One region of the Viridibacillus sp. d25.2 genome, then DNA from elsewhere that is predicted to be linked to it. Evidence: a T-box and tRNA genes for the amino acid it is inferred to sense, from the RefSeq annotation. Region 1 holds a T-box; the other holds one or more tRNA genes.

Region 1 (6,448 bases):
TCCTAATCGTTAAACCAGCATTAGCTTACTTAGATATCGTACGTGATGTACGTAATAATTACGATTTACCGATTGTTGCTTACAATGTAAGTGGAGAATATGCAATGGTTAAAGCAGCATCTATTAATGGCTGGATTGACGAAAAACAAACTGTTCTAGAAACACTACTAGGTATGAAACGTGCTGGAGCAGACTTAATCATTACTTATCATGCGAAAGATGCAGTTCGTTGGATGGAGGGAAAATAATTTATGACACGTTCATATGAAAAATCAAAACAAGCTTTTAAAGAAGCTGTGAACTTAATGCCGGGCGGCGTAAATAGCCCAGTTCGTGCGTTTAAAGCAGTGGATATGGATCCAATTTTCATGGCTAGTGGTAAAGGTGCAATCATTACTGATATTGATGGCAATGATTATATTGACTATGTATTATCGTGGGGTCCACTAATTATTGGTCACACACATCCTGATGTAGTAGCTGCTATTCAAAAGGTAGCTGAAACAGGTACGAGTTTTGGAGCTTCTTCACTAGTAGAAAATGAACTAGCAAAAGTAGTAATTGATCGTATTCCTTCAATCGAAATGATTCGTATGGTATCTTCAGGTACGGAAGCGACGATGAGTGCAATACGTGCAGCCCGTGGCTTTACAGGTAGAGACAAAATTTTAAAATTTGAAGGAAGTTATCACGGACATGGTGATAGTTTACTAATTAAAGCTGGTTCAGGTGTAGCAACACTTGGTTTACCAGACAGCCCAGGCGTACCAATGGGAATCGCTCAAAACACATTAACTGTTCCTTATAATGATTTAGAATCGGCTAAACTAGTCTTCGAAAAATTTGGAGAAGAAATTGCTGCTGTAATCGTTGAGCCAGTTTGCGGTAATATGGGTGTCGTTCCTCCGCTTCCAGGCTTCCTTGAAGGATTACGTGAATTAACATCAAACGCTGGTTCACTATTGATCTTTGATGAAGTAATGACTGGTTTCCGTGTAGGGTATCATAGTGCTCAAGGACACTTCGGTGTAACACCTGATTTAACTTGTCTTGGTAAAGTAATCGGTGGTGGTCTGCCTGTAGGTGCATTTGGTGGTAAGCGTGAGATTATGGAGAAAATTGCTCCAGCAGGTCCAATCTATCAAGCGGGTACATTATCAGGTAACCCACTTGCAATGTCTGCTGGCTTAGCGACAATTAGTCATTTAAAACCTGAAACATATGATTACTTTACAAAGTTAGGTGATCAATTAGAAGCAGGTTTCCGTGAAGCTGCAGAAACGTATAACATCCCCCACACAGTAAATCGTGCGGGTTCGATGATTGGTTATTTCTTAACGAATGAAAATGTTATTAACTTTGAAACAGCAAAAACTTCTGATTTACAATTGTTTGCTGAATACTACGGTTTAATGGCGAATGAAGGAATCTTCTTACCGCCGTCACAATTTGAAGGTGTATTTGTTTCTACAGAGCATACTGAAGAACACATTGCAAAAACAGTTCAAGCTTTCCAAAAAGTATTCAAACAACTTGCTCGATAATTTTATACTACTATAAGAAAAGGGCTTTCTCTATTTTGAGAAAGCCCTTTTCAATGCATATAAATACATTGATAATGTACATGAAATAGCTAATCTTTTCATTTAGAGTATCTTCTTTAATTTCAGACTCGACAAACGACTGACTAATTAAAACCTTTCAAACCATCAACATAACATAATGCATAATCATTATACTACCTAGCATATAATCTATTAGATATATGAAGGAGGTCAAGCTATGCAACATATTTCCTGGGAAATTGCAGAAGGATTTAACTTTCCTGAAAGTTTTGGTAAACCGCAAGATACATCAAATGTGAAAATTACACCTCGTTGGACACAGGAAGAGTCAGGTGAATCATTATTCTTAACAGGTATATATCATATTTCTGCCAATGTAGCATTTGCGGAAGGCGAAACACCACATCATGGGACTTCAACTTGGACAACAATAGAAGATCTAGACATGCAAGGTGAATCAGGTTATTTTGAATATGCTGTGCCATTACATGTAAATTTACCACGAGAACGAGTGAATAAAGACGTCCCTGTGGAAATCAAAGTAGAGCATATAACGACAACATTCCAAGAGGATGGTAGCTGTCATTTTAACTGGCGGGCAACATGTCAGTATGAAGAGCCGCAAGTTGCTACTGCGCAAGTAGAAGCAGAGGTAGTAGAAAGTCCATCTACTACAACTGCAGAGGCAAGCGCGGAAGAAAAACCAGAATCCAATGCATTCTTATGGGATTTAGCAGAAGCGTATACGATTAAAACTTATCATTTAAAGGAAATCCGTAAACAGTAACCACCACAATAACGCTAAAATAAAAAGTAAGATAATGTCCCCTGTTGTCGGGATAATAATTACACGTATACCTTGGAAGAGACAAATAGGAACGATAATATGTCTACAGTAAAATCTTGTTTTCCGTAGCCAAGGTGGCAGGAAATAAGGATTATATTTTCTACGTGACATGAAATGTAGCCCTCCTTTCTAAAAAACTTGAAAATGCATCTTTTTTCCGATACAATTAGGTCATCTTAATATAGATGCATAGATAGGGAAGAGTAAAATGCATTGTGTTTGCCAAAGAGAGGAAACGTATGGTGAAAGTTTCCGCATACACACATTTGAAGGTCGCCCTGGAGCAGTTTCTGTGAACCTGATAAAGCTTAGCAGAAGCCGGTTAGAAGCCGTTATACAATGAAGTGTCAGCACGTCTTTTTGTGTTGAAATAAAGGTGGTACCGCGAATTCAACTCCTTCGTCCTTTTTAGGCGATAGGAGTTTTTTATTTGCAAAAAACTACAAGATACTTCGTTGTTAACAAAAAAATTAAAAGGAGGTCGTCAATTTGACAGAACAACAAACGACATCAATGCCAACGAAATATGATCCACAGTCTATCGAGCAAGGACGTTATGAATGGTGGCTAAAGGGAGATTTCTTTAAAGCACAACCTGAAAGTGGCAAAGAGCCGTATTCAATCGTAATTCCACCGCCAAACGTAACAGGTAAACTACACTTAGGTCACGCTTGGGATACAACATTACAAGATATCCTAATTCGTATGAAACGTATGCAAGGGTACGATGCACTTTGGTTACCAGGTATGGACCATGCAGGTATTGCAACACAAGCAAAGGTTGAAGCGAAACTTCGTGAAGAAGGCGTTACTCGTTATGACTTAGGCCGTGAAAAGTTCGTAGCAAAAACATGGGAATGGAAAGAAGAGTATGCAGGTCATATTCGTGAGCAATGGGCGAAAATGGGTTTAGCGCTAGATTATTCTCGTGAACGCTTCACATTAGATGAAGGACTTTCTGATGCAGTAAAAGAAGTATTCGTAAAACTTTACGAAAAAGGTTTAATCTATCGCGGTGAATATATCATCAACTGGGATCCAGCAACTAAAACTGCGTTATCTGATATTGAAGTTATTTACAAAGACATTCCAGGTGCTTTTTATCACTTCAAATATCCTTTAACTGATGGAACTGGAACAATTGAGATTGCAACTACTCGCCCTGAAACAATGTTAGGTGATACTGCAATCGCTGTTCACCCTAAGGATGAACGTTACCAACATTTAATCGGTAAAACAGTAACATTACCAATTGTAGGTCGTGAAATTCCAATCATAGCAGATGATTACGTTGAAATGGAATTTGGTACGGGAGTTGTGAAAATTACCCCAGCTCATGACCCGAATGACTTTGAAGTAGGTAACCGTCATGACTTACCACGTATTCTTGTAATGAACGAAGATGGTTCAATGAATGATAATGCTGGTAAATATAAAGGTATGGATCGCTTTGAATGCCGAAAAGCAATCGTTAAAGACTTACAAGACATGGATGTTTGCTTCAAAATTGAAGAGCATGTGCACTCAGTAGGACACTCAGAACGTTCTGATGCAGTTGTTGAGCCATATCTTTCAACACAATGGTTCGTAAAAATGCAACCTCTTGCTGATAAATCACTAGAGCTTCAAAAAGATGAAGAAGGCAAAGTAAACTTTGTACCTTCACGTTTTGAAAATACGTATTCTCGTTGGATGGAGAATATCCGTGATTGGTGTATTTCTCGTCAACTTTGGTGGGGACACCGAATTCCGGCTTGGTACCATAAAGAAACAGGTGAAGTTTACGTAGGTACGGATGCACCAGCTGATGCTGAAAACTGGAATCAAGATACGGATGTACTAGATACTTGGTTCTCATCTGCGTTATGGCCTTTTTCAACAATGGGCTGGCCAGATGAAGAGAACGAAGAATTTAAACGTTATTACCCAACCAATACTTTAGTAACGGGTTATGATATTATATTCTTCTGGGTTTCTCGTATGATATTCCAAGGTATTGAATTTACTGGTTCACGTCCATTTGAAGACGTATTAATTCACGGTCTAGTTCGCGACGAACAAGGTCGCAAAATGTCTAAGTCTCTAGGTAACGGCGTTGATCCAATGGATGTTATCGAAAAATACGGTGCTGACTCATTACGTTACTTCTTAGCAACTGGTTCTTCTCCAGGTCAAGATTTACGTTATTCAAATGAAAAAGTAGAAGCTGTTTGGAACTTCTCAAACAAAATTTGGAACGCTTCACGCTTTGCTTTGATGAACATGGAAGGCATGGCTTTCGATGAAATCGATTTAACTGGTAAAAAATCAGTGGCAGATCAATGGATTCTAACTCGTCTGAACGAAACAATCGAACAAGTAACAACTTTAGCTGAGAAGTTTGAATTTGGTGAAGTAGGTCGTCAATTATACAACTTCATCTGGGATGATTTCTGTGACTGGTACATCGAAATGGCGAAATTGCCATTATACGGTGAAGATGAAGCAGCGAAGAAAACAACGCGCTCTGTACTAGCATATGTTTTAGATAATACAATGCGCCTGTTACATCCATTTATGCCATTTATCACTGAAGAAATTTGGCAAAACCTACCTCATCAAGGTGAATCGATCACAGTAGCAGCTTGGCCGAAAGTTGATGAATCATTAACTTCACAAACGCAATCGGATAACATGAAATTATTAATGGACATTATTCGTGCTGTTCGTAACATTCGTGCTGAAGTACAGACGCCAATGAGTAAAAAAGTACCTCTTTATGTTTCAGCTAAAGATGCTGTAACACTTGCAGTGCTAGAAGATAACAAATCTTATCTAGAAAAATTCTGTAACCCAGAGCCGTTAACGCTTGGTGAAGGCATTGAAGCTCCTGGTCAATATATGTCAGCTGTAGTATCTGGTGCTGAACTATTCTTACCTCTTGAAGGGTTAATCGATGTAGCGGCTGAAGTTGAGCGCTTATCAAATGAACTTGAGAAATGGGGTAAAGAAGTGAAACGTGTTCAAGGTAAATTGAACAATGAGCGTTTCGTATCTAAAGCTCCAGATGATGTAGTAGCTGCTGAACGTGCAAAAGAAGCAGACTATATTGAAAAATACGCAACAGTAGAGAAACGTATTAACGAATTAAAAAATATGTAATCAAAAAAATCGCTCAAGTATTTTGCTTGAGCGATTTTTTCTGTTAACTAAAATAAACAACATCCGATAAATTAAGCGAAATCATTTACTAAGTAAAACCCTCTGGATATATGTTGATAAATATTTTAGGCCAATTTAAAACGGTATAGTAGTAAAAATCAAGCGGTAATTATAACCAAAATGTATTGTAGTTATTAGTCTTTAAAATGGCTTATAATAGGAAAGTAAATAAGAAGAAAACAAGCACAATATACATACCAGGAGTGTTGAATAGTGTTTACTAATATAGAACAGTGCGTCGAGTTTTTATCCTCATTAAAAAAAGGTAGTAGTACTTCGATTCCGTTAGAAGTCGTTAAATCACTTTTACATGAGTTTGGCGACCCTCAACATACATTTAAGACAATCCATTTAGCAGGATCAAACGGCAAAGGCTCTACTTTAAATGCACTAAAGGAAATATTAAAGTACAGCCAAGTTGAAAAAATAGGCTGCTTTGTTTCTCCGCACTTAGAGCGTATAAATGAGCGTATTACTATAAGTGACAAGCAAATATCGGATGAGCAATTCCTTTCTTACATCAATAAAGTATTTGTAGCTATAGATGAAAAGGACGGGGTTTACCCTAGCTTTTTTGAAATTATGACGATTGTAGCATTCTTATATTTTGCGGATGAAAAAGTAGATGTGGCTCTAATTGAAACTGGCATTGGGGGCAGATTAGATTCAACTAATGTTATTAATCCCCTCGTTTCAATTATTACAACGATTTCTTTAGAGCACACAGCAATATTGGGTGACACTTTTGAGGGAATTGCCTATCAAAAAGGTGGCATTATTAAAGAAAATAGACCTGTTGTAACAACGGTAGAAAATAAGGAAGCGTTAAAAGTTC
Region 2 (6,448 bases), 2.1 Mb from region 1:
CCAATCAAATAAAACAAGTTATTATTAATATAATAAAAAATGCAGTAGAAGCTATAGAAAAAAACGGAAAAATTATCGTTACGATAGAAAAAACGGCCAAACTATTTTGTAGCATCTGTTTTATGGACAATGGAGGCGGTATGAAAAAAGAAGTTGTTGAACACATTTTCAAACCCTTCTATACAACAAAAGCTGAGGGTACTGGTCTTGGCATGATGATAACTGAGAAAATTATTCATGAACATGAAGGTCATATTACAATTGATAGTGAATACGGTAAAGGTACTAGTATTACAATTAAATTGCCTTGTGTTAACGTTTAATGTACATAAAAAGCATTTCTTGTGGTTACACCACGTTAGAAATGCTTTTTCATTTATACTAACTATCTGTAAGTAAAATCGAATAATAGACGCTCTTCGCCATTCTTATCTTAAAAGGGTTTTCACTAATTTCACTTTCTGTTTATAAGGTGGAAATAATAAATTATTTGCTAACTTCGTTGATTTTTTCAAAATGGATTTTGGGTGCGTAAAGCATTCGAAGCTTGCCTTACCATGATAAGCATTAACGCCCGAATTGCCGACCCCTCCAAATGGCAAATAGACACTTGCTACATGCGTAACTGCATCATTCACACAACCACCACCAAACGGTAATTCATCAAGAAAATACTGAATTGCTTTCTCTGTTTCAGAGAAAAAGTATGCAGCTAATGGTTTCGGATATTGTCGAATTTGGTGAATAGCTACTCGCAAATCATCGTAAACGATGATCGGTAATATTGGTCCAAATAGTTCCTCTTCCATAGAAGGGCTATTCCACGTAACATTTTGTAGAACGGTCGGTTCAATATATAAATCATCACGATCATAGTTACCACCAAATAGCACTTGGCTTTGTTCACGCTCTAAAATATTTTGCAAACGTTTAAATTGACGCTCGTTAATAATACGACCATAATCCAAGCTATCTTGCGCGTTTTTGCCGTAAAATTTTTGAAGTGTCTTTTTCATAATACGGATAAAAGGTACTTTTACTGACTCATGTACTAATACATAATCCGGTGCAACACATGTTTGACCAGCATTCGTAAATTTCCCCCATGCAATACGTTTTACAGCAACTTCTAAATTGGCTGTTTGATCTACAATTGCAGGACTTTTCCCACCTAGCTCAAGCGTAAGTGGAGTTAAGCGTTCAGCTGCAGCTTTCGCAATAATTTTCCCAACAGCTACACTTCCCGTAAAGAAAATATAATCAAACGAGGCATGTATCAATGCAGTTGTTTCTTCCTTCTCTCCTTCAACAATCCTTACATAATTTCCTTGGAAAGTTTCTTGCACTATTTTCTTTATAATTTCAGCAGTATGTACCGATGCTTCAGAAGGTTTTACAATAGCAGTATTCCCTCCAATAATGGCACCAATTAATGGTTCCATGACAAGTTGAAATGGATAGTTGAATGGTCCAATAATAAGCACTGTCCCATATGGTTCACGTACGATAAAACTTTTCCCTGGTTGGAAATGAAAAGGAGTTGGTACCGATACTGGTTGTAACCATTCCTCTAAATACTTTTGCATATAGCTAATACTATCTAGCACAATCCCAACTTCAGTGGAATACGCTTCGAATTCACTTTTTCGTAAATCTTTATGCAGTGCTTTTAAAATTTCTTTCTCATGACTAACAATCGCAGCTTTTAATTTTTTTAATTGTTCTTTACGAAATGCCAAGCTTTTTGTTGCTCCTGAAAAGTAAAATTTCCGTTGTTCTGCAATCATTGCTTCTACATCGTAGGTATTTAAATTAGCCATAAAATAACCTCCATTTTACAAAAAATATTTATCTAAATTTGTTCATAAGCTTGCATAAATACATCGTGATTTATCCATAATAAAAGTGTTACATAATTTCATAAGAAAAAGAGCCTTATCTGACTCAAATTGTACCATTTTTAAGAAGGTTGCTGTCAAATGTTGAAGACTTCTAAAAGGGGGAATGTTACATGTTGAAAACAGAAACATGGTGGGAACCAATTTTCACAGGACCATTAGCACATGGCTTACATCCGCAAAAACAAGAGGAATTAGAGGATGAATCGTTTTTATTCTTTCAATACCAAGATACAGCCTCAGAAAATGATCAGCATCTTGAATGAAGTGTAGCAAAGTGAGCTGTCTGATGAAAAGGGCAGCTCGTACTTTTATATATTTATTCTTACCCAAGCTCTTTGAATTAAAAACAACATTACATTAATACAATGTATGTATAGTAACAGCCTACCCAAATTATTACTGTTATAGACACTTTTTACCTACTTCGTTTTAATTTCCTTAAATTACAAAACCATCATCCCCTCTCAATAGTTACTCTCACATAGAAAGAAACTTCAAACATAACACCATCTCACTAATTGTTAATCTAATAAACCATCATACCATCATCCTTCCTCCAATTAACTTTTAACTCCTTATTATGTTTCTCCTCTCTATCAATACACCAAACTGTCAATTCTTTATATTCCCTCTATTTTTAAAACTAAAAACCTAAAGCTATTTTTTGAATTTTTTCAAAAAGGGTATTGCATTTATAAGGTGATTATTTAACTTTTTTACCATAGGAGGACTGACATGAAAAATATATGGGCGCTCTATAAGAGGGATATTAAAAGTATATTCTCTAACTGGGTAGCCGCAGTATTATTAGGCGGGCTTATTATTTTACCTTCATTATATGCATGGCTAAACATCGCGGCATCATGGGATCCTTACGCACAAACCAATCAAATTCCCGTCGGTATCGTAAATGAAGATAGTGGTGCAAAAATACACAACCAACAAATTGATGCTGGAAAAGAGCTAGTTGCAACGTTACATAAAAATAAAGATATGAACTGGCAATTTACAAATCGAAAAACAGCAATGGAGAATGTTCGAAACGGAGACTATTTTGCTGTAATCATTATTCCAGAAAACTTCTCTAAGGACCTTGCTACAGTTGTTTCCGGCAAACCTCATAAAGCTGAAATGGAATATTACGTTAATGAAAAAATTAATTCGATTGCTCCTAAAATTACAAGTAAAGGCGCTAGTGTACTTGCTGAAGAAATGAGTAGTAAATTTATTGGCACAGTAAACGGTACAATCTTCGAGATGTTCAATCGAATTGGTATAGAAATGCAAACTAACTTACCGGATATCGAAAGGTTCAAGGATTTTGTACTTACATTAGAAAAGGACTTACCTGGTATTCATACAGAATTGAAGAAGGCACAAAAAGATGCAAATTCAGCAAGTACTATGATTGGTGATGCTAAAAATGAAATTCCCAAAGCAAAACAACTGACATCTGACGGTTTAAAAACAATTGATAATACGTTGTCTTTCTTGGCTCAAGCTAAAAATCGTCTTAATGAAATGAGTCCAAAAATCAAACAAGATTTACAAACCATCCAAAAAATTTCAACTGATGCAAATACATTGTTAAAACAACTACAAAATACAAAGGTTGATTTTACTGAGGTAAATAATGCAAAAGAGACTTTAGACAATCAGGTTACTACTGCTATCGATAAAGTTTCTAATGTCGAGAAAGCATTGGCAGATTTAAAACAATTTAATGATGAAAATAATATTAAAGATCAATCACAACTTCTCTCTTCTGCAATAGAGCATACAAAAAATTTAAAAGCCTTATTAGTAGAAGCACAAAAAAATGCCCGCAATATTAACGCAGTGCTTGCTGGTAAAGAACAAGATGTTGCAGATGCCATCAACTCACTACAAACTATTGCACAAAACACTTCTGTCGAGCTCGACAGCTTCATAAAAGAATATGCACAATCTATTGAACCAACTGTTTTTAAAGCTATTGATGATGCACAAAACACATTATCTACCGCAAAGAATAAGCTAACCATAATCCAAACTCAAATACCAGAAATTGTGCGTATCATTAATAATACCGATGGCTACATCTCAGATGCAAAATCTGGCCTAAATACAGCTATCGGCCAATATCCTTATGTAAATACAAAAGTTAAAGAACTTGCCAATAAAATCCGGGCCTTCGAAAAAGAAACGGATATAAATAGCGTTATTCAATTACTTATCAACGATCCAAACGCTGAGAAGTCTTTCTTCGAACAACCTATTAAGCTAAATGAAAATGCCCTCTTCCCGATCAAAAATTACGGAACAGGTATGACACCTTTCTACACTGTTTTATCCATTTGGGTTGGCTGCTTACTTTTAATTTCACTGCTATCAGTAGGAGCAAAAAATGAAGAAGATTTTACAACTCGTCAAGTATATTTCGGAAAACTACTGACATTTTGGACCATTGGCATACTACAAACGCTTATTATTACTATGGGTGACCTTTTCATTCTTAAAGTGTCTGCCCATAATCCTGTATGGTTTGTGTTATTTTGCTTATTCATCAGTCTCGTATTTATGAGCGTTGTCTACACATTAGTGTCCGTTTTCGGAGATGTCGGAAAAGCACTGGCAATCATTCTGCTTGTACTACAGCTAGCAGGGTCAGGTGGGACTTATCCCGTTGTTTTACTACCGAAGTTCTTCCAAGTGATTAACCCTTACTTACCTTTCACATACGCCATTGGAATGGCTCGAGAAGCAATCGGTGGTATCATTTGGAACAAAATTATCGTAGATGTCATCGTACTCGGAATAGTTCTAATCGTCGCCCTTTTATTTGGCGCCATCTTGAAAAAACGTTTAAATGTTATTACGTCACGTATGCTACTCAAATCCAGAAAATCAGGATTATTTCACTAAATTAGCGGCTTGTTTGGTTGTGTTAACCTAACAAGCCGCTACTATTTTATTGACGAAAAACAAAACAATTATTGACATTTACTGTTTGCCATCATATGATATTAAGTAATATTTACATAGAATTAAGAATTGAATTTCTCCCGATTCCTTAGCTCAGCTGGGAGAGCGCCACCTTGACAGGGTGGAGGTCGCTGGTTCGAACCCAGTAGGAATCATATTGGATAAACATTGATAACACGCTGTTTCTAAGTACATCTTAGGCAGCGTGTTTTCTTGTATTTATACCTACTCGTGACCAAGCTGTGACCAATTTTGAATAAACGATAAATGCGATACTATCTTTTGATTAAAAAAGACATAATATAACGATTTTTCACCGTTCATCCGAATGGTCTTTTTATTAAGCCTCCACAATAGTTACAATTTCCTGTATAGTTAAATATACACATTTATAGAAATGAGGGTTTTTTAATTGAAAAAGAAATGGTTACTAGCTCCAATGGCTACTATGATATTGTTGGCTGCATGCGGCGAAGACAATGCAAAGGAAGAAACTCCAAAAGATAATGCTCAAACAGTTAAATCTTCGGACAAAACAGATACAAAGAAAAGTAATGACGTTTATTTTAAAGATAATGAAGCGAAATTAGAGGATGTAAAAATAAAAATCACTAAAACTAAAGTAATTTCAGTAGGAGAAAAAGGTAACGAACATGGTGAAAAACCAGTATTAGCAATCTGGTACAATACAACAAACTTAAGTGATAAAGATATCGACCCGACAACAGCATGGTCAGTTGTGTTTACCGCGATTCAAGACAATAATCCAAACTCTATTAATAATATTGAGGTAGGCAGCCTTCCAGACGATAGATTTTTAGATACGCAGTTAGAAACAATTAAAAAGAACGGCACCGTAGAAAATGCCATTGCATACGAGCTTGATGATTTAAAAACGCCTGTCACATTAGTAGCGAATCAAGGTATTGGCGGCGAAGAATTAGGACGACAAGAATTTAAAGTGAAAAAATAAAGAGGAAAATTAGGCCACTCATTGCGAGTGGCAATTTTTATGCCGCTGTATCTTATGAAAGTACCAATAACAAACTTATTACTCCTGCAACAGGCAATAACGCTATCCACAACCATTCCCCTAACGCTACATCTTCAGGTGCAATATCTTCATCTACAAAACAATAGTAAATACTCAACAAAATCTTCATGGCCATACACCCCTATGGTTTAGATTTCCCAAGCCTCATTCATTATTGATTTAACTTTGATACTGTGTGTTACACGTTTGATTGCTGTATATATGACTGATTCTAAGCACTCTACTTTCCCCTGTTTATACGCACTCATAACACTTAATAAAGCTTTACGATATTTACTTTCGTGATGCTCTAAAACTATGTTTCTATCAATAGATGCTTTTGCTTTGAAGATTATTCCAGAGAATCTATATAATTCGCTAGATTTGAAAAATGGTGAAAATACTTTTACCGGAGTTGGCAATTTGTCTACAAGACCTTCTTTGAGCAACACTTGCTCTTCTTTCGTCATTTGCTAAAGCGAGCCTTTGATAATTGACTCTCTTCCATCAATTTCCCTACATTTAGAACACTCAAATCTCGTACCTAGAA

What was found. A T-box is a leader RNA that pairs with one kind of tRNA and senses whether it is charged. The one in region 1 lies ahead of ACZLO7_RS06750 (valine--tRNA ligase), so its partner is inferred to be a tRNA-Val.
Region 2: it encodes a tRNA-Val, which carries the amino acid that the T-box ahead of ACZLO7_RS06750 (valine--tRNA ligase) is inferred to sense. The anticodon was not compared.

What each region holds. Positions count from the first base shown of each region.
Region 1 covers NZ_CM196652.1:1,373,379-1,379,826, forward strand. The annotation lists gene hemB (porphobilinogen synthase) at 1-248, shown strand, start outside; gene hemL (glutamate-1-semialdehyde 2,1-aminomutase) at 252-1,544, shown strand; gene ACZLO7_RS06740 (hypothetical protein) at 1,783-2,352, shown strand; gene ACZLO7_RS06745 (YszA family small membrane protein) at 2,329-2,523, opposite strand; T-box leader at 2,594-2,822, shown strand; gene ACZLO7_RS06750 (valine--tRNA ligase) at 2,926-5,553, shown strand; gene ACZLO7_RS06755 (bifunctional folylpolyglutamate synthase/dihydrofolate synthase) at 5,827-6,448, shown strand, end outside.
Region 2 covers NZ_CM196652.1:3,752,396-3,758,843, forward strand. The annotation lists gene ACZLO7_RS18490 (two-component system sensor histidine kinase NtrB) at 1-323, shown strand, start outside; gene ACZLO7_RS18495 (aldehyde dehydrogenase) at 429-1,820, opposite strand; gene ACZLO7_RS18500 (hypothetical protein) at 2,012-2,164, shown strand; gene ACZLO7_RS18505 (YhgE/Pip family protein) at 2,637-4,805, shown strand; tRNA gene ACZLO7_RS18510 (tRNA-Val) at 4,948-5,020, shown strand; gene ACZLO7_RS18515 (DUF5067 domain-containing protein) at 5,278-5,838, shown strand; gene ACZLO7_RS18520 (hypothetical protein) at 5,891-6,028, opposite strand; gene ACZLO7_RS18525 (hypothetical protein) at 6,048-6,368, opposite strand.